DNA from 3 places in the Shewanella sp. 433 genome. Region 1 is predicted to be linked to each of the others. Evidence: predicted binding sites of a transcription regulator. Region 1 holds the regulator's gene; each other region holds the start of a gene.
The links. Region 1 encodes sigma-54, which starts transcription at its own class of promoters, with help from an activator protein. Its sites were predicted from a motif close to GTTGGCACGNNNNTNGNNT; they were not measured.
Positions count from the first base shown of each region.

Region 2: flgF (flagellar basal-body rod protein FlgF) is a predicted target of sigma-54. The motif match lies at 4,385-4,403, and genes of this name have one in related genera.
Region 3: AC5YB1_RS04920 (P-II family nitrogen regulator) is a predicted target of sigma-54. The motif match lies at 2,463-2,481, and genes of this name have one in related genera.

Region 1 is NZ_CM181703.1:3,892,730-3,899,325, forward strand. Features, by position in the region: gene AC5YB1_RS17200 (KpsF/GutQ family sugar-phosphate isomerase) at 1-234, shown strand, start outside; gene kdsC (3-deoxy-manno-octulosonate-8-phosphatase KdsC) at 236-787, shown strand; gene lptC (LPS export ABC transporter periplasmic protein LptC) at 784-1,341, shown strand; gene lptA (lipopolysaccharide transport periplasmic protein LptA) at 1,328-1,867, shown strand; gene lptB (LPS export ABC transporter ATP-binding protein) at 1,864-2,595, shown strand; gene AC5YB1_RS17225 (RNA polymerase factor sigma-54) at 2,727-4,211, shown strand; gene hpf (ribosome hibernation promoting factor) at 4,242-4,529, shown strand; gene ptsN (PTS IIA-like nitrogen regulatory protein PtsN) at 4,532-4,975, shown strand; gene rapZ (RNase adapter RapZ) at 4,972-5,826, shown strand; gene AC5YB1_RS17245 (HPr family phosphocarrier protein) at 5,813-6,088, shown strand; gene mgtE (magnesium transporter) at 6,196-6,596, shown strand, end outside.
Region 2 is NZ_CM181703.1:3,146,542-3,153,137, forward strand. Features, by position in the region: gene flgJ (flagellar assembly peptidoglycan hydrolase FlgJ) at 1-987, opposite strand; gene AC5YB1_RS13965 (flagellar basal body P-ring protein FlgI) at 1,005-2,096, opposite strand; gene flgH (flagellar basal body L-ring protein FlgH) at 2,108-2,785, opposite strand; gene flgG (flagellar basal-body rod protein FlgG) at 2,795-3,583, opposite strand; gene flgF (flagellar basal-body rod protein FlgF) at 3,594-4,337, opposite strand; gene flgE (flagellar hook protein FlgE) at 4,524-5,885, opposite strand; gene flgD (flagellar hook assembly protein FlgD) at 5,948-6,596, opposite strand, start outside.
Region 3 is NZ_CM181703.1:1,086,071-1,092,666, forward strand. Features, by position in the region: gene nrfA (ammonia-forming nitrite reductase cytochrome c552 subunit) at 166-1,566, shown strand; gene AC5YB1_RS04915 (hydrolase) at 1,732-2,274, opposite strand; gene AC5YB1_RS04920 (P-II family nitrogen regulator) at 2,526-2,864, shown strand; gene AC5YB1_RS04925 (ammonium transporter) at 2,877-4,127, shown strand; gene AC5YB1_RS04930 (hypothetical protein) at 4,270-4,620, shown strand; gene AC5YB1_RS04935 (tetratricopeptide repeat protein) at 4,703-5,860, shown strand; gene AC5YB1_RS04940 (thiol:disulfide interchange protein DsbA/DsbL) at 6,016-6,596, opposite strand, start outside.

The DNA.
Region 1 (6,596 bases):
TTTACCGATGGCGATCTGCGCCGCGTGATCGATGCCGAAGTCGACCTTAGAAACACCTCCATCAGCCACGTTATGACCCAAGGCTGCGTGACCGTCAGCGACGGCATTTTAGCCGCTGAAGCGCTTAACATAATGGAAGAAAAGCAGATTAATGGCTTAATTGTGACTAACCTTCAACAGCAACCCATTGGCGCACTCAATATGCTCGATATGGTTAAAGCAGGAGTGATATAAGATGCCACATCAAGGTTTTTACGGCCCTATCGCTGACTCAGTCTGGCAAAAAGCTAAACAGATTAAACTACTGATTTGTGACGTAGACGGCGTGTTTTCTGACGGGCTGGTTTATATGAGTAACTCTGGCGACGAGCTAAAAACGTTCCATACTCGTGATGGCTATGGCGTTCGCTCGCTACTGACTAGCGATATTGCCGTGGCGATTATCACCGGACGTAAATCGAAAATTGTCGAAGACCGTATGACGGCCCTTGGCATTAGCCATATTTATCAAGGGGTCGACAACAAGCTCATCCCCTACCAAGAGCTTCTGGCACGCTATCAAGTCAGCCCACAACAGGTGGCCTATATTGGCGATGACATGGTCGACCTACCCGTAATGCAACAAGTCGGCTTGTCGGTGTGCGTCGCCGATGGTCACCCTTATGTTAAGCAGCATGCCGATATGGTCACCCATATTAATGGCGGCCATGGTGCGCTACGTGAATTAACCGACCTTATTTTGCTAAGCCAAGATAAGTTTGAATCGGCTCACGGTATGAGCATATGAATAGAGTCACCCTGGCGATTATCGCGTTTTTTGGTACCGCTTTAGTGCTCTATTGGCAGGTGCAGACTAAGCAAGGATCACAAGCGCTGTTGCTCGACGCGTCCGATCGTCCAGATTATGTGATTAACAACATTAATAGCGTGCAATACGACGAACAAGGCAAACTTAATAGCCGCGTCTCGGCTAGCCATATGGAACACTATGCCGAGCGTAATATGACCTATTTTACCCAGCCTACTTATCTGGTCTATCCCGATAACGGCGATGCTCAGTGGCGGTTGCGCTCGGCTCGGGGTACATTAGACAAAGACAGTGGCAAAGTCATCTTGGAAAATAATGTCATTATTGATGCCATTAGCCCTGAAGAGCCCATCCAAACCATAGAAACCAACTACATGGAATTGGACCTCAACACCATGATCATGACATCCGATCAAACCATTCGGATCACCGGTAACGATTTTTTGATTACCGGAAAAGGCTTATATGCCGACCTCAATGCACAAAAAGTACGACTGACGAGCCAGGTAGAAGGAACATATGAAACTAAATAATCTTATTCTTGCAGGCCTGTTAACCATGGTTAGCCTGCAGAGTGCGGCGAATGAAACCGACCTGCTGCAAGAGGTTAAGATTTCAGCCGCAAGCCAAGAAGCTGATATTAAAAATAATCAGATTATCTTCAATGGCCCAGTAGAGGTGACTCAAGGCTCCATTAAAATTTTAGCCGATGAATTACGCGCCTTTACCAAAGAAAATAGTAGCGGCAAAATCTTAGTGGCAAAGGGTAAGCCAGCCACTTATACACAGGTGATGGAAAATGGTCGTCCAGCGTCAGCCAGCGCCAATGAGATCCGCTATGAACTGTCGACCCGCACTCTAACCCTAATTGGTAATGCCACCCTCGAACAAGAAGGTAGCCAAGTCACAGGTAATCAAATTCGCTACAACATTGAGCAGCAACAGTTGATAGCCGAAAGTACGGGTAGCGATCGCGTTATCACCATCATTCAACCCGAAAGTTACCAAGACAACAGCAAAAGTCAGCCCCAAGAACAGCCCAAGCAGGAAAAGCAATGACAGAGATGACGCTAAAAGCGGTTAACTTAGCCAAAAGCTACAAAAGCCGCGCCGTGGTACAAGATGTCAGCTTAACCGTACGCACAGGGCAAATCGTCGGCTTGCTAGGGCCTAATGGCGCAGGTAAAACCACCACCTTTTACATGGTGGTCGGTCTAGTCCAGAGTGACAAGGGACGTATTTTTATTGACGATGACGATCTCACTTTAGATCCTATGCATTTGCGCGCCCGCAAAGGGATTGGCTATCTACCGCAAGAAGCCAGTATTTTTCGGAAATTATCGGTACGCGATAATATTATGGCGGTATTACAAACCCGACGCGAGCTCAGTAACGATGCGCGCGAAGAGGAGTTGGAGCACCTGCTAGAAGAGTTTCATATTACTCACATCCGCGATAGTCAGGGGATGGCACTGTCCGGTGGCGAACGTCGTCGCGTCGAAATCGCCCGAGCATTAGCCGCCAATCCTAAGTTTATTTTGCTTGATGAACCCTTCGCCGGGGTCGATCCCATTTCGGTTATCGACATCAAAAAGATTATTGAGCAACTGAAAAATCGTGGCCTTGGCGTACTGATCACCGACCACAACGTACGTGAAACATTGGATGTGTGTGAAAAAGCCTACATTGTCAGTCACGGTAATTTGATTGCCGAAGGAACACCCGATGAGATCTTAGATAACCAACAAGTTCGAGCGGTGTACTTAGGAGAACAATTCAAGCTATAGTTAACGTTATTAGCGCTCAAGGTAAAAGGCTAAACCGCTCTTACCTTGTTAAGTAGATCATTCGCCTTAGCGGTTTAATACCAGAGGCAGCTTTCTCACTTTAGAATTAGAAACAAGGGAATAGCAGTACGATGAAAGCGTCACTTCAGCTCAAAATGGGTCAGCATTTAACCATGACGCCCCAGTTGCAACAGGCCATTCGTCTGTTGCAACTCTCGTCATTGGAATTGCAGCAAGAGATCCAGCAAGCATTAGAGTCTAACCCTCTACTCGAGTTAGACGAGGAGCAAGAAGGCGCCAATATCGACTCAGAACAAGAGCGTAATGACAACTTCGACACCGATTACAATGAGCAACTGCAAGTCGACTCGAGTGAAGACAATTCAAGCTTAGAAACCTCCGATGCACTCAATCAAGACTCTATGCCCGATGAGCTTCCCGTCGACACCACATGGGATGAGGTCTATACCGCCTCACCCAACTCCAGCTCTGGTGCCATGCGCGACGATGACATGCCCTTTCAAGGGGAAACCAGCGAAGGCTTGTATGAACACCTCGAATGGCAAAAAAACCTCACGCCCTTTTCTGACAACGATCTTGCTATCGCCACCGCCATCATTGACGCCATAGACGAGCGCGGCTACTTGACGCAAACGTGCGACGATATTCTCGAAGCCATGGGCGATCCTGAAATCGAACTCGACGAAATTGAAGCGGTATTAAAACGGGTACAACATTTCGATCCTATCGGGATTGGTGCCAGAGACCTCAGCGAATGCCTGATGATCCAACTGGCCCAATACAACCCCGACACCCCGCATATCGACAACGCCAGACTCTTGATCCGTGATTACTTAGATCTTATCGCCGGACGAGACTTTCGCCTATTGATGCGTAAGACCAAGCTGAAAGAGGATGACCTGCGTGAGGCCATAGCGCTAATTCAAACCCTCAATCCGCGCCCGGGGCTGGCCATTACTGCCAGTCGCGACGAATACGTGATCCCCGATGTCACAGTTAGCAAGAAAAAAGGTCGCTGGGTGGTCGAGCTTAATCCCGATAGTATGCCTAAGATTAATGTAAACCAACATTATGCCTCGATGGCACGCAGCACCAAAAACCAAGCCGATGGCCAGTTTATTCGTGGTCACTTGCAAGAAGCTAAATGGTTTCTAAAAAGTTTAGAGAGCCGCAACGATACCTTGCTTAAGGTCACCAACTGCATTGTCGATTTCCAGCAAGGTTTTTTCGAGTTTGGTGAAGAAGCGATGAAACCTATGGTGCTTAATGATATTGCCGAAGCGGTCGAGATGCATGAATCGACCATCTCGCGGGTCACTACCCAAAAGTATATGCACACGCCAAGAGGGATTTTTGAGCTGAAATACTTTTTCTCCAGCCATGTCGGGACCGACGATGGTGGTGAATGCTCTTCTACTGCGATCCGCGCTTTTATTAAGAAGCTAGTCGCCGCAGAAAATCAAAAGAAACCCTTAAGTGACAGTAAGATGGCACAACTGCTGGCAGAGCAAGGTATCCAAGTCGCTCGACGCACGATTGCAAAATATCGTGAGGCGATGTTGATACCGCCGTCAAATCAACGTAAAAGCTTATAATCAACAACTGGAAACCGGAGGAATCACTTTATGCAAATAAATCTGACTGGGCACCACATCGAGATCACCCAATCTCTGCGCAACTATGTTGAAGAAAAGTTTACAAAGCTTGAACGGCATTTCGATCAGATCAATAATGTCCATGTGATATTAAATGTCGAAAAATTGATGCAAAAAGTTGAAGCAAAGTTACATCTCCGTGGTGGGGAAGTATTTGCAACATCAGAGCACGCGGACATGTATGCCGCGATAGATTCCCTGATCGATAAATTAGATCGTCAGGTCATTAAACACAAAGAGAAGCTAATAAAGCATTAACGATGGAACTTAGTACCATCCTGCGGCCGGAGTGCACAACCTGCGCCACTCCGGGCAGTAAGAAAAAGGTACTGGAACTTATCAGCGACTTGGCCGCTGTCCAGTACCCCACCCTTTCCTCTCAAGAGATTTTTGAAAGCCTTTTGGCGAGAGAGAAAATGGGCAGCACAGGTATAGGCAATGGTATCGCGATCCCTCACGGACGGCTGACGAATATTGAGAAGCCAGTCGCCGTATTGATTAAATGTGCTGAGCCAATCGCATTCGATGCAATTGATAATCAGCCCGTCGATATCCTCTTTGCATTATTGGTTCCTTCAGAGCAATGCGAACAGCACCTTAGCACCCTCGCCGCGATGGCAGAGAAATTAAGTGATAAAGCCATCATCAAACAGCTAAGAAAAACCCACGACGAGGCAGAATTGTATCAGGTGATCACCCAATGAAATTGGTAATGGTATCTGGGCGATCAGGCTCAGGAAAATCGGTAGTCCTTAGGGTACTGGAAGATCTGGGTTATTACTGTGTCGATAATCTGCCACTACAGATGATGGACTCACTGCTCAGTCAGCTCAAAGGTCGAAATGAACTCGTAGCCATAAGCGTCGATGTGCGCAACATGCCCAGCGAGGACATTCAGCTGGAGAAGCAGCTAGCTAATCTCCCTAAAGATACCGAAATACTGAGTTTCTTCTTAAACTCATCTGACGATGTGTTACTTAAACGCTACAGTGAAACCCGCAGGTTACATCCACTGTCACGCTCAAAAGCCTCTCTCAAAGAAGCCATTCAACTTGAAGGCAAAATGCTCGAGCCTATCTCTAAGATGGTCGATCACTACATCGACACCTCTACCCTTAACATCTATGATTTAAGCGATAAGGTACGCGAGATCTTACTAGGCACAGTAGACAAGGAGTTAGTGATTAACTTTGAGTCATTTGGCTTTAAATACGGTATGCCAAGTGAAGCAGACTTTATGTTTGACGTGCGTTTTCTGCCCAATCCCCACTGGGAAACGGAGTTACGCCCGCTGACGGGTCTCGACCAACCAGTGCAGCAGTTTTTAAGTCAGCAGCCGCTAGTAAATAAGTTTATTTGGCAGATAGAAAATCTATTCGAAACGTGGCTGCCACACCTTGAGCGCAATAACCGTAGCTACTTAACGATCGCCATTGGTTGTACCGGCGGCCAACATCGCTCGGTGTATGTGACCGATCAACTGGCCAAGCTGTTCAATAAAGGGAAACATAAGGTACAGGCGCGCCACAGAGAACTTCAGCATGAACAAGCTTGAACGCCAATTAACCATCTGCAACAAGCTGGGGTTGCATGCGCGAGCCGCCACCAAACTGGCGGTATTGGCCGCTCAGTTTGATGCCCAAGTCACCTTAATTCAAGGTGACAAGCAAGCTTCAGCCGCCAGTGTGCTTGGGCTATTAATGCTAGAAACCGGCTTTGGTAAAACTATTACCATCACCAGTGAAGGCCAAGATGCCCAAGCGGCACTCGATGCCATTAGCGCACTGATTGACGCAAAATTCGAAGAAGCCGTATAATCGCCCCACCTCGAGCCTAAACGGCTCATCTCATTCTATAATTATCCCGAGTTCAGGTTACTTAGCCAATAACCTATGTCGCCGCGCCATTTTTCCAAGGGGAAGTCATGCCGATCGAAGTGTTAGATAATGAAACTACAGATCAACGTTTACAGCAGCTGACGCAAGCCCTGAGCAGCGGTATGTTTGTCCATGTGCGTAGTATGCTGCACGACATGGCGGCCTCGGATATCGCCTTTATTTTAGAGTCCTCTCCACCGCGTGCGCGGCAAGTATTATGGCAACTTATCGATCAAGCCCATACGGGTGAGATACTCGATGAACTCAGTGAAGAGCTCAAAGATCAATTTATTAGCCAGATGAGCCCTGAGCGCGTAGCAAAAGCGGCCGAAAATATGGATACCGACGACCTGGCCTACATACTGCGTAGCCTGCCAGACAGCGTATTCAATCAAGTACTGCAATCGATGCGCAGCCAAGATAGGGCGCGAGTCGAACAGGCTCTGTC
Region 2 (6,596 bases), 750 kb from region 1:
TCATGGTGTTACTCCCGATATGGCTGAACCCAGCCCTTTGGTTACCGATTGCATCACCTTGATCACTTTGTCGGCGTAATGTGGATCGGTTGCATAACCGGCATCTTGCAGGGCTTGTACAAACGCAGCAGGATCGGCCGCCTTCTCCATGGCCGCTTGATAACGTGGCCCTTCAGAGATAAATGACACAAAGTCATCGAAACTCTGCTTTATGCCGTCATATACGCGAAAATCGGCTCGTTGCTTCACCGCCACACCTTGTTCAAACTCCAAGGTGCTCACGCCCGCTTTGTCGCCTTGCCAGCGCTTGTCGGCCTTAATATTAAATAGGTTATGACTGGGCTCACCCTGTGTGGTGCGCACCATTTTTTGTCCCCAACCGGTTTCGAGCGCCGACTGGGCAATGAGCACCTCTGGCGTGGTGCCAAGGGATTGTGCTGCGGCCTTAGCATGGGGATATAACGCGCTAACAAACTCTTCACGGCTACTGAAACCATTTATGGGCGCGGCCGATGGCAACACTTTGCCGCTGACGACCTCGTCGATCGCCTCAGGTAAAGAGGGAGTTTGAGTCGCTGAAACCTTAGATTGGCTTAAATGCTGCGCCGTCATATTGACGCTAGATGAGGTAGGCTGCTGCATGCCGCCACGTAACACTGACGCTGGGGTAAAGGCTGTGGCCGTAGGATCGAGCTGCTGCACCATCAAGTCGGCTAGGCCTAACATGCCTTTGTCGGAGAGATTAACCGACATCTGCTGATCGTGCATCTGCTCGTAAAACTTAGTGTATTGGCTGTTCATCGGGCTGTCGGACTCAAACACAGCATTGGCGTCGCGCATGCTCTGCATCAGCATTTGCACGAAGATCCCCTCAAATTGCTGCGCCACTTCCTTAAGAGCTGACTTATCATCTTTTTGTGCTTTGGCACGCAGGGAGTCTAGCCCCCCGATGTCCATAAAGTGCGATGAATGTGACAGCTTTTCCATAGTCAACCCGACAAAAATTAGATGATGATAAGCTCTCCATGCAAAGCGCCTGCCACTTTTAACGCTTCGAGAATTGCCAGAACATCCGATGGCGCCGCGCCAACCAAATTAACCGCCCTAACGAGTTCATCGAGGGTGGTACCTGGATTAAACAAAAACATACGGTTATCTTCTTCAGACACATCGATAGTGCTGTTACTGGTTACCACAGTATCGCCACCCGCTAAGGGGTTGGGCTGTGACACTTGGGTCGCCTCAGCAATAGTGACCGTCAAACCACCGTGGGTGACTGCCGCTGGCAGCAAACGCACGTCAGCTCCCACAACTATGGTGCCAGTACGAGAATTAACGATAACCTTGGCCGACTCAGATGCGGGCTCAACGTCGATATTTTCCAGCGTGGCTAAAAATGACACCCTTTGCGATACATCACGCGGTGCACTCACTTGCACAGAAGCGGCATCAAGCGCTCGGGCCATACCTGGGCCAAGCAAACCATTAATAGCATCGGCTAAGCGTTTAGCCGTTGAGAAATCAGCGCGGCGTAAGTTAAACGTCAGGTGATCGCCAGTTGAAAATGGCGTCGCTACCGTGCGCTCAACAATCGCGCCGTTGGGAATACGACCCACGGTAGGAGTATTTTGGATGACTTTTGAACCATCGAGCCCTTCGGCACTAAAGCCACTGACCACCATACTGCCTTGAGCGATGGCGTAAACATTACCATCGACCCCTTTTAGAAAGGTTTGTATTAAGGTGCCGCCGCGCAGGCTTTTGGCTTCACCTAAGCTCGATACCGTAACATCTAAGGTTTGCCCCGGTTTAATAAAAGGCGGCATATTGGCGTGCACGGCAACCACCGCGACGTTTTTAATCTTGGGTCGAAAGTTATCCGGTAGATTGATACCGAAATTTTTCAGCATGGTTTTAAATGTCTGCTCGGTATAACGGGTCTTTTCACCGGTACCGGGCAAACCCACCACGAGACCATAACCAATGAGTTGGTTATTTCTCACCCCTTGCACATTGGCAATGTCTTTAATGCGCTGGGCAAAGCTTATTGAAGAAAACAGGGTCAGAGCACAAAGTAAAATAATTTTAACTTTCATGATATTACTTCCTAAAAAGGCCACCAATCACTCATGAAAAATTTCCCTAACCAACCCACTTTTTGTGCATCGGCAAAGGTGCCTGTCCCACTGTATTGAATGCGCGCATTAGCAACGCGTTGCGAGTCAATGGTGTTGTCGGGACGAATATCTTGCGAACGTACAATGCCGGTCACCCGCACAAATTCATCGCCGTTATTGATGGTGATCCATTTCTCACCGCGGATCACTAGGTTGCCATTATTGAGCACCTGCATCACATTGGCCGAGATACTGCCTGACAGGCTATTGCTCTGATCGGCGTCTGACTCTCGCTTGGTGTTAAAGCTGTCTTTATAACGTAAATCGATAGGTACGCCTTTGATGGTGACATTGCCGCCACCCGCATAAATGGGGTCAAGACTAAGATCTGAGCCTTTTTTAATCTCATTATTAGCGCTCTTGGACGCTTGGGTCGACTCTTGCAAAATCACCGTGATGATGTCGCCCACTTTTAACGCCTTGATATCGGAATACAATCCCGATGCCTGACTGTCTTGATACATAGATCCCGTTGCCACCACCTTGGTTGGCGGGGCTTCTGGGTAAACGGGCGCATAATAAGGGTCATCAGCAATCGGCTTATTATTGCTAGTCGAGCTACACCCCGCTAAGGCGATGGCTGCCACCAGCATGAGATACTTAGTCATATTAAGCCTCTACAAATTCTGGTTAACGTAAGACAACATCTGATCGACGGCTGAGATCACTTTGGAGTTCATCTCGTAAATTCGCTGACTCTCAATCAAGTTAACCAGCTCTTCGGTTACATTGACGTTAGAGGTCTCCAATGCACCTTGACGAATCGCGCCCATGCCATCTAAAGAGGCCGTTCCTTGAATCGGTGCACCGCTCGCGCCAGTTTCGGTGTAGAGGTTTTGCCCCATAGGATCTAACCCACTTGGGTTAATAAAGTCGGACATGGCTAACTGGCCCACCACTTGGTTTTCGGCCGCCCCCGGAGTTTTTACCGAGACCTCCCCTTCTGCCGACACTGTGATACTGGTGGCGTCATCAGGAATGGTAATCGCTGGCTGCAACACATAACCTGAGCCAGGGGTAACGATTTGACCAGTATCATCTAGGGTGAACTGGCCATTACGTGTATAGGCCGCGGTGCCATCTGGCATCTGCACTTCAAAAAAGCCGGGGCCTTCAATCATTAAATCGAGTGAGTTATCCGTGGTTAACATGTTGCCTTGGGTGAACATCTTTTGCGTCGCCACCACTTTGGTACCCGCACCGATATTCAGGCCATTGGGCAATTTGGTGTTAGAGGCACTGATGCCACCAGCTTGGTTAACCGTTTGATAAAGCAAGTCTTCAAATACGGCGCGGCTTTTCTTGTAGCCAATGGTGCTCGCATTAGCCACGTTGTTAGAGATAACCGAAATATCGGTTTGCTGAGCATCTAAGCCTGTTTTACTGATCCATAACGCGGGATGCATAATCTATCTCCTAACTAATGCGCATTAATGTCGAAGAGGCTTGATCCATCTCTTCGGCCGTTTTCATCATCTTGACCTGCATCTCAAACTGACGCTGCAAATCGATTAACGACACCATTTCATCGACAGCATTCACATTGCTGCCCTCAACGGCGCCACTCTCTACAAACACCTGCGCATTGGCAGGTGCGATTTCGCCAGAGATTTGACGGAACAGGCCATCTTCTCCGCGCATTAAATTTTGGTTACCTGGGTTAACGAGCTTGATCCGGCCAACCTCTTCAATCACTTCCGCTGTCGCCCCTAAAGGGCGCACCGAAATAATGCCATCTTGGGCAATTTCTATTTTTTCGATAGGCAGAGGTAATACGATGGGACCGGCATCCCCCATAATGGGATTACCACGGTCGTTTCGCAGCAAGCCGGTGTTATCTATGCTTAAGCTGCCTGAGCGGGTATAGGCTTCGCCACCGTCGGCACTCTGCACGGCAATCCAACCATCGCCTTTAACGGCAATATCCAGATCGCGGCCTGTGGTTTTTAGCGGTCCGCTGGCAAAGTTAGCCGATGGGCTTTCTGTCATCGAAAACACCCGTGTCGGCAAACCTTCACCAAAGGCTTGCATAGAGCGAGATTGTTCTAAGTCTGACTTAAAACCATCGGTATTGGCATTAGCAAGGTTGTTCGCACGTACCGCCAGCGAATTCATATTCTGCTTGGCGCCACTCATGGCGACATAAAGTAATTTATCCACTTGCTGCTCCGTCAATGTTTCAACTAAAACTGTCGTATCACAGTACAAAGCAAGCATCGTGCCAATAGCAAAAATCAATGAGAATGGAAGATCAATGGGATGCGAAGATAAATAATACGAAAAGAGGAGGAGTTCAACGAAAAGCGGCAGTGTGTTGCCGTTGCGGCAACACACTTAAGTCAAGCATTAACGGATCTGGAGTACCGTTTGTTGCAACGTATTATTGACCTCTAAAGTACGCGAGTTAGCCTGGAAGTTACGCTGCGCAGAGATCAAATCAACCAGCTCGGTGGTCAAATCAACGTTGGATTGCTCTAATGCTGATGAGCGAAGTCCACCAAAGGTACCGCTATTAGCCTCACCGGCTAACGCTGGGCCTGAATCTAAACTAGCCTTCCACGACGTATTACCCACCTGCGTTAAGCCTTGCTCATTAGAAAAACGGGCCAACGCCACGCGGGCTAAGGCTACCGTAGAGCCGTTACTGTAACTGGCATTAATCAAGCCATCGACACCCACTTCTACATTGGTTAAGCGGCCAACAGTGGTGCCATCTTGGCTGAGCTCAGTCACCTCAAAAGCTGATGAATATTGCGTCGGATTATTAAAGTTAAGCGTTAGGGTTTGCGCGCCGTCAGTACCCGGGCCTAAGACATTAGCCCCGCCCACACCAAGCGCTTCGGTCTGTACTACGGCAGGGTCGCTACCGGTATAGGTGCCAGTATCGTTAAAAGACAATACAGAGCCTTTCCAACCACTGGCATTTTCGGCATTACCTGTCGCATCGGCAGTACCATCACCAGTGGTATCTCGCCCATAAGTCCCTACTGGGCCTGCAATATCGACCTGCTTACCATCGACGGCATAAAACGCCACCCAATTACTCTCACCATTGTGCGCCGCTTCTGGCGGGCGAACAAAGTAAGTGGTTAAAATCTGTGGCTCACCTAAGGAGTCATATATGGTCACAGATGTCGAATTATTAAAGGTCTCGGGCTTAGTGGGATCGAAATTCGCTGGATCGAGCGTATCTTCAGCGGCATTCAGGTTCATCTGAATGCCCACATCATTAGTCTTTTGTGGTTGACCTGCCGTATCGGGAATTTGCACTGGCTTAGTCGTGGTTAAACTCACTGATGTTGAATTGCCATCTTTATCGACTGGAAATGTCTGCAAGAAGTTACCTGACGAATTAACCAAATAGTTATTACCATCGACTTTAAACGCTCCCGCGCGGGTATAAGACATATCTTGCGAGCCCAATTCAGATGAGGTCACAAAAAAACCACCACCATTAATCGCCATATCGAGCGCGTTATTGGTAAACTGCATACTGCCTTGGTGGAACTGCTGCGCCACTTGTGATGTGGTCACACCGCCACCGACTGTGGTTTTACTGTTAGCAAAAATCGAGTTGGCATACACATCGGCAAATTCGGCGCGAGACTCTTTAAAACCAACCGTATTGACGTTGGCAATATTGTTAGCCGTGGTATTAAGATCTTTTTGGGCTGCTGAGATACCGCTCAATGCAATGTTAAATGACATAAATCACCTCATTAAAAATTTTATTCGTTGTCGTGGACGTTATGCCCTAACGTAAGCTTTATCTAGGTTTCAGAGACGGCGAGTACATCACCAATCTTGATACCCCCTATGCCCCTAAGGTTTAAAATTGCGCCGGTACTGGCTGTACCTAATGAGACGCTGGTTACATGTGCGTAGGTTGATACGGCGAGGTCTTCACTTTGACCATCCACTTTGCCAGATGCCTTAATCGAATAATTGCCACTTGCCACCGGCTCGCCATTTTTATCTAGCCCATCCCAGCTGACATCAATATTGCCGCCTGCGCTGCCATCGACGGTAAACGTCTTGATGAGCTGACCTTTTTCATCTTCGATGCGCACGGTAATGTCATCGATAGCCTCTGGCGTACTGATGATCCCTTTTAAGTGCGGATCTTCAGCAGAAATATGGCCGGTATCAGAGGGGATAAGCACTTTCTGCCCAACGAGCCCTGAGGCTTGTAGTGCCTGACTCGAGGTCATCACAGCATTAAGGTTAACAATCTCCTCATTAAGCTTGCTGATCCCATCGACGGTCGAAAATGAGGCCATCTGCGCGATCATTTGGTCATTATCCACCGGCTTAAATGGATCTTGCATCGACAACTGTTGACTCAATAAAGAGAAAAAATCGTCTTGTGTCAGCTCCTGATTATTTGCCTCAGGAATCGATGACTCCTCAGGTAAGCGA
Region 3 (6,596 bases), 1.3 Mb from region 1:
CATATTAGCTAAAGTGTGAGATACAACACATTTACATTATGATCTAGCTCAAGATTCATCCCAGTTACCCCATAAGAGGTATATTTAAAAATCAGCTTAAAGGCTAACTTTGGCCATGGAGATATTGTGGTTATTGCAGATAACTATGAATAATACGGAGATGAGATGGTGAAAAATTTAACAAAAAAAACCTTTGCACTAAGCGCGTTAGTTGCAGCGAGCTTAATGACAAGTGGCGTGATGGCCAGTGACAAAACTGAGCCACGTAATGAAGTGTATAAAGACAAATTTGCGAAGCAATATAACAGCTGGCATGAGACCGCTGAAAGCAAAGATGTTGTCGATATGTTAGAACAAGTACCCAGTTTAGTGGTATTGTGGGCGGGTTATGGCTTTGCCAAAGATTACAATGCACCTCGTGGTCATATGTATGCGGTAACCGATGTGCGTAATACCTTACGTACCGGTGCGCCTAAGTCTGCTGAAGATGGTCCAATGCCGATGGCGTGTTGGTCATGTAAGAGCCCAGATGTGCCTCGTATGATTGAAGAGCAAGGCGAAGATGGCTATTTCGCCGGTAAGTGGTACAAAGGTGGTGCAGAGATAGTCAATACTATCGGTTGTTCCGATTGTCATGAGAAAGGCTCGGCTAAGTTACGCCTGTCTCGTCCGTTTGCCGAACGTGCCATGAACACCCTAGGTACCCCGTTCGATAAAGCGTCTAAAAAAGATAAGCAATCTATGGTGTGTGGTCAGTGCCACGTAGAGTACTACTTCGAAAAAACACAAGATCGCAAAGGCTTTGTTAAGTTCCCATGGGATATGGGCACCACAGTTGAGCAGATGGAAGTCTACTACGACAGTATGGACTTTACCGATTGGACCCATGCCCTATCGAAAACTCCTATGCTTAAAGCCCAGCACCCAGGTTATGAAACTTGGCAGCTTGGTGTACACGGCAAAAACAATGTGACCTGTACCGATTGTCACATGCCTAAGGTTACTAATGCCGAAGGCCGTAAGTTTACCGACCATAAAGTGGGTAATCCATTTGATCGCTTCGAAGAAACCTGTGGCACCTGTCATAGCCAAAGCAAAGAGTTCATGGTTAACCTAACCGAAGAACGTAAAGTGAAAGTGGCCGATTTAAAGGCGCGTGCTGAAGCTCAGTTGGTTAGAGCTCACTTTGAAGCCAAAGCGGCGTGGGACGCTGGTGCTAGCGAGACTGAAATGAAGCCTATCTTAATGGATATCCGTCATTCACAGTGGCGCTGGGATTATGCCACAGCCTCTCATGGGGTGGCGGCTCATGCACCGGATGAAGCCTTACGTGTATTAGGTACCGCAGTTGATAAAGCCGCCGATGCCCGTATTAAACTGGCACAGTTATTAGCGGTGAAAGGGGTTAAGCAGCCGATTGCGATCCCTGATGTATCGACTAAAGCCAAAGCCCAAGCGGCGCTCGGTATGGACATGAAAAAGATGAACGCCGACAAGGAAGAGTTCAAGAAAACCGTACTGCCTAAGTGGGACGCCGAAGCTAAGCAGCGTGAAGCAACGTACTAAGCAAGTGATATAGCCAAGCCGTGAGTGAGCCTTTGCGTCAGTAAGCCAGTAGTGCTTCTCTAACGGTTTGTTTTAAGTCATCACACTAAAAAGCCCTGGTATTTAACCAGGGCTTTTTGTCATATTCTGTCCGTTGCCAAGATAGGCCTGTCCCTTGAGTACAAACTATTTAATCATCTTTAGTAGGGCCCTAAAGCGCTCGCCGCTGGCTTCGCGCTGCAGTTCAAACAGTAAAGACTCACAGTTGGTCACCTTCGCGCCATACTGAGTCATCATCTGAATGCCCAGCTGCTTATTTTCAGCACTGCGTGACGATACCGCATCGGCAACAACGTTCACCTGATAACCATTATCGAGCAGACTGCGACAGGTTTGATAGACACAGATATGGGTTTCAATGCCCGCCATGAGCACTTGTTTGCGCTTGGTGCCTTCCATTGCGTGGCGAAAGGCCTCGGTATACCAAGCACTAAAATGGGCTTTGACGATTGGCTGGTGGTGCGGGGCCAGCAGGGCCTGTAATGCTGGACTCGTGCTGCCGAGTTTCTCGGGTAGCTGCTCTAGCCAGACAATGGGGATGTCAAACAGCTCTGCCGCTTTGATCAAGGTGGTCAGCTTGTGCTCTAAGGTATCGGCTTGATGCATCATCTGGGCAAGCTTGCCCTGCACATCGACAATCAATAACACACACTCCTGTGGTTCTAACATAGTCATCTCCTCCCATGGTTGGTTTTCTATCATACCTAGGATAACGCCATAACCAATCGGTCATAAGTCGAATACCTGAACGCTTGTTTTTTGTGCACTGGTGGGGTGCTCGCACCAAAATGGTGCGATAGCGGGTAGGCTGTATCAATCCGTAAAGTTTAAATTACTGATTATAAGTGATTTTTATTGTTGGCCTGATGCTTGAATTGTTTATTGTATCACCACATTACAATCACGAGCCGGAGGCTGGAATGAAACTAATCAGTGCAATTATCAAACCCTTTAAATTGGATGATGTGCGAGAAGCTATCGCTGGTATGGGGATAGAGGGCATGACAGTCACCGAGGTGAAAGGGTTTGGGCGCCAAAAAGGCCATACCGAACTCTATCGTGGCGCCGAATATCAAGTCGATTTTTTACCTAAGGTTAGACTCGATATCGCCACTAAGTCGGAAAATGTAGACCACTTGATTGAATCTATCGTGGCGGCAGCGCGAACGGGCAAGATAGGTGACGGCAAAATTTTTGTGACAGATCTAGATCAGGTTATCCGTATTCGTACGGGCGAACTCGATAACGAAGCACTGTAAGGGGATAAGACAATGGAAGAACTAAAGGCATTAGGTACCACTGTGACCGAGTTGCGATTCGCACTAGACACATTTTACTTTCTGATTTCGGGTGCTCTGGTGATGTGGATGGCGGCCGGTTTTGCCATGCTAGAAGCGGGTTTAGTGCGCTCTAAAAATACCACCGAGATATTAACCAAAAACGTCTGTTTGTACTCTATAGCCTGCATCATGTACTTAATTGTGGGTTACAACATTATGTACGTCGATAACACTGAAGGCGGCTGGCTGCCCTCGTTAGGTGGACTCATTGGCGTACAAGCGGGCGATGCAGACCATGCCTTAGAATCAGATTTCTTCTTCCAAGTGGTGTTTGTGGCGACAGCCATGTCTATCGTCTCGGGGGCGGTCGCTGAGCGGATGAAGCTTTGGTCTTTTTTACTCTTCTCTGTGGTGATGACGGCGGTTATCTATCCCATCGAAGGTTACTGGACATGGGGCGGTGGCTTCCTGTCTGAAGCGGGCTTTGTCGACTTTGCTGGCAGCGGTATTGTGCATATGGCTGGCGCGACGGCAGCTATTTCTGGGGTGTTACTGCTCGGTGCACGTAAAGGTAAATATGGCCCTAACGGTCAGGTTAACCCAATCCCTGGATCTAACTTACCCATGGCAACCTTAGGTATGTTTGTGTTGTGGATGGGCTGGTTTGGTTTTAATGGCGGCTCACAGTTATTAGTATCGGACATGGAGAACGCCTCGGCGGTGGCCAAGATTTTTGTAAACACCAACTCGGCTGCCGCGAGCGGTGCCGTTGCTGCGCTCATCGTGTGTAAGATGGTGTGGGGTAAGGCCGATTTAACCATGATCCTTAACGGCGCCTTGGCCGGCCTAGTTGCCATCACCGCCGATCCCTTATCGCCTTCGTTGCTATTAGCCGGTGCTATCGGTATGTTTGCCGGTGGCATAGTGGTCTTCTCTATTGTGATGTTTGATCGCATTAAGATAGACGATCCCGTGGGCGCAATCTCGGTGCACGGTGTGGCTGGCTTATTTGGTTTACTCTTGGTGCCGCTATCGAATGCCGATGCGACCATCACAGGCCAGTTACTTGGGGCAGCAGTGATTTTCGCTTGGGTATTTAGTAGCTCGTTTGTGGTCTGGTACGTACTCAAAGTGACCATGGGGATCCGAGTGACTGAAGAGGAAGAGTACAATGGTATGGATGCATCAGATTGTGGTATCGATGCCTATCCTGAGTTTGTCTCGCTCAAGAGTGCTAACTAATCTTCATCAGCACAGAAGATGAGCTTACGGGGGCCGTTACAGTAGTGCAACGGCCCCGATTTTTTGTATGATGTGAACACACTCTAGGTGTCTATTGCGTCATACTGTCTATGGCCATGGCGAGTTAATTGCGAGGAACACCATGAACATTGTGCGAGTCAGTCTCTACGGCCTCTACCTAAGTCTGCTGTCTATCGGCTACGTGTCTATCAGTGCTAGTCACGCTGGCGAAGTCGTCGTGCGTAAGTCCAGTGAGCCTTTCGATGCATTTGCGGTGCGAGACCAAGTGTTGCAAGACCATCAATGGCGAGAGGCGCTGCGAATGCAGCAACAGCTTACGATTTTACGCGCCTTGCCACTGGACTGCATACTGGTGCCAACGCCTTATCGCTACTTTCATTGCGGCGCCCATTTCTATCGGCCTTATCGTGATGGCGAGTCCAATGATGAGCTTTATATTGAGATTGATCCACCAGAGCCTACTCCAAACTAATATTTTGTAACGCTTTGGCGCGGCAAAAGGGCATGCTCTCACTTATGCTAAATGATATGGCGTACTGATTGAGACGGGTTTTATGCGACAGTTACTTTGGCTTGCGTCGATGATGATGTTACTGCAAGGATGTGCCTCAACCCCCACAATTCGCTCGGTTGATAACATTGAGCAATACTTTTTAGACAGCCAATTTAAGCCTGTTGCTTTGCCTGTGTTGCCAGCCCAGCTGTTTGCCTTATCTCCCCAGACCATTCAAGTGTTGCAGCAGGCCTACCAAAGCAGTCAAACCTCACGCACTGCAATCATGCCCCATCGTTGGTTAGCCAACTATATCAGTGCCAGCCAAGGCGGTTTTAGCTATCAAGATAATATAACGCGCATTCCCCAGCAGACCTTTGATGACAGAGCGGGAAATTGTATGTCGCTGGTGTTGCTCACCGCCGCCATGGCTGATGCCCTAAGCGTGGCGGTTGAATTTCAGCAGATAGCAGTGCCACCCGTGTGGGACAAGCAAGGCCAGTTTTATCTCATTAATGGCCACATCAATTTACGCTTATTGCCACAAGCTACCGAGGATACCGTGCTGGTGGCCAGTCAGGAGATACAGGTCGACTTTTTACCCGAACGAACCATGCGCAGTTATGGCAAAATCCGTATCGACAAAATCACTGTGATGGCCATGTTTTATAACAATATCGCGGCCGAATCTTTAGTGGCCGGAGATTATGATTTAGCTTACCAATACAGTAAGCAGAGCTTGCGTTTGCGCGCCGACTTTACCCCGGCACTTAATACCTTGGCGATTTTATATCGCTATAAAGGATTAGATGATGCCGCTGAAACCCTATACAAGTTGGCGTTAAGCCTTAATGAAGACGACATGAACGCCCTGTACAATTATGCCTTGTTGCTGGAGAGCCAGCAGCGTTTAGCCGAGTGGGCGAAGCTGCATAAAATTCTCGAGTTGGCCCGCATCGGCAATCCCTATTATTACTATGATATGGGTCAGCAGGCCTATATCGAGCATGAGTACCAAAGGGCATTAACTTGGTATAAACGCGCCGTTGAGAAAGCCGATTATCGTCATGAATTTTATTTTGGATTATCACGTGTCTATTGGGTGACAGGCGATACACGTAATGCACGGAAAAATTTAGAAAAAGCCCTCTCCTTGTCAACCGATGCGGCTAATCAAGGTCGTTATCAAGCTAAACTACAGGCGATGCAAAGCCATTAACTATTAGCGACTCAATATAAGATAAGCCACTCAATTTAGGCCATTACCGCCAAGCCTAAAAGGAGCGGCAAAGCGCAAACATTATCTGAGTGAGCCAGAGTACAAAAAAGGCTTCCTAAGAAGCCTTTTTTAGAGGAAATTCATTAAGCTAAGGCTTATTTATGTTCAACCGCCAGATAGTTAATAAGGTCAATCAACTCACCTAGGGTACGTACTTGGCCTAAATTGACCGCATATTTATCATTAACGATAAAGGTCGGTACGCTTTGAATGCGAAACTCACGTTGCTGCGCACGCCACAGGTTAATTTTATCGGTCACCGCTTGGCTATCGGCAAGGCTATCATAGTTGCTGACGTCGATGCCGTTGGCGCTAAACACCTTTTTGATATCATCACGGGTATTGATTTCTGGCTTGTCGTGAGCGCTGTGATCATGGTCATGGCTGTGGCCGTTGGCACCTTCTTCACCTTGAATGGCGGCAAACATAGCGTGGATCATCTTGTCTTCAACGTTAAGCTCTTGGATAACCGCCAGAGAGCGCATCACTTCGGTGCCAATATCGCTATTCATAAAGTCTACATGCTTACTGTCGAAGCTGACGCCAGGTTTAAGGTTCGCCTTGATGTCGCCTAGGTACTGGGTTTCCATATTGAAACAGTTATGGCAGTAAAAAGAGTAAAACTCGGTTAACTTTGGCTCGGTGCTTGGTGCCTTGTCTGATACGACAGTGAAAT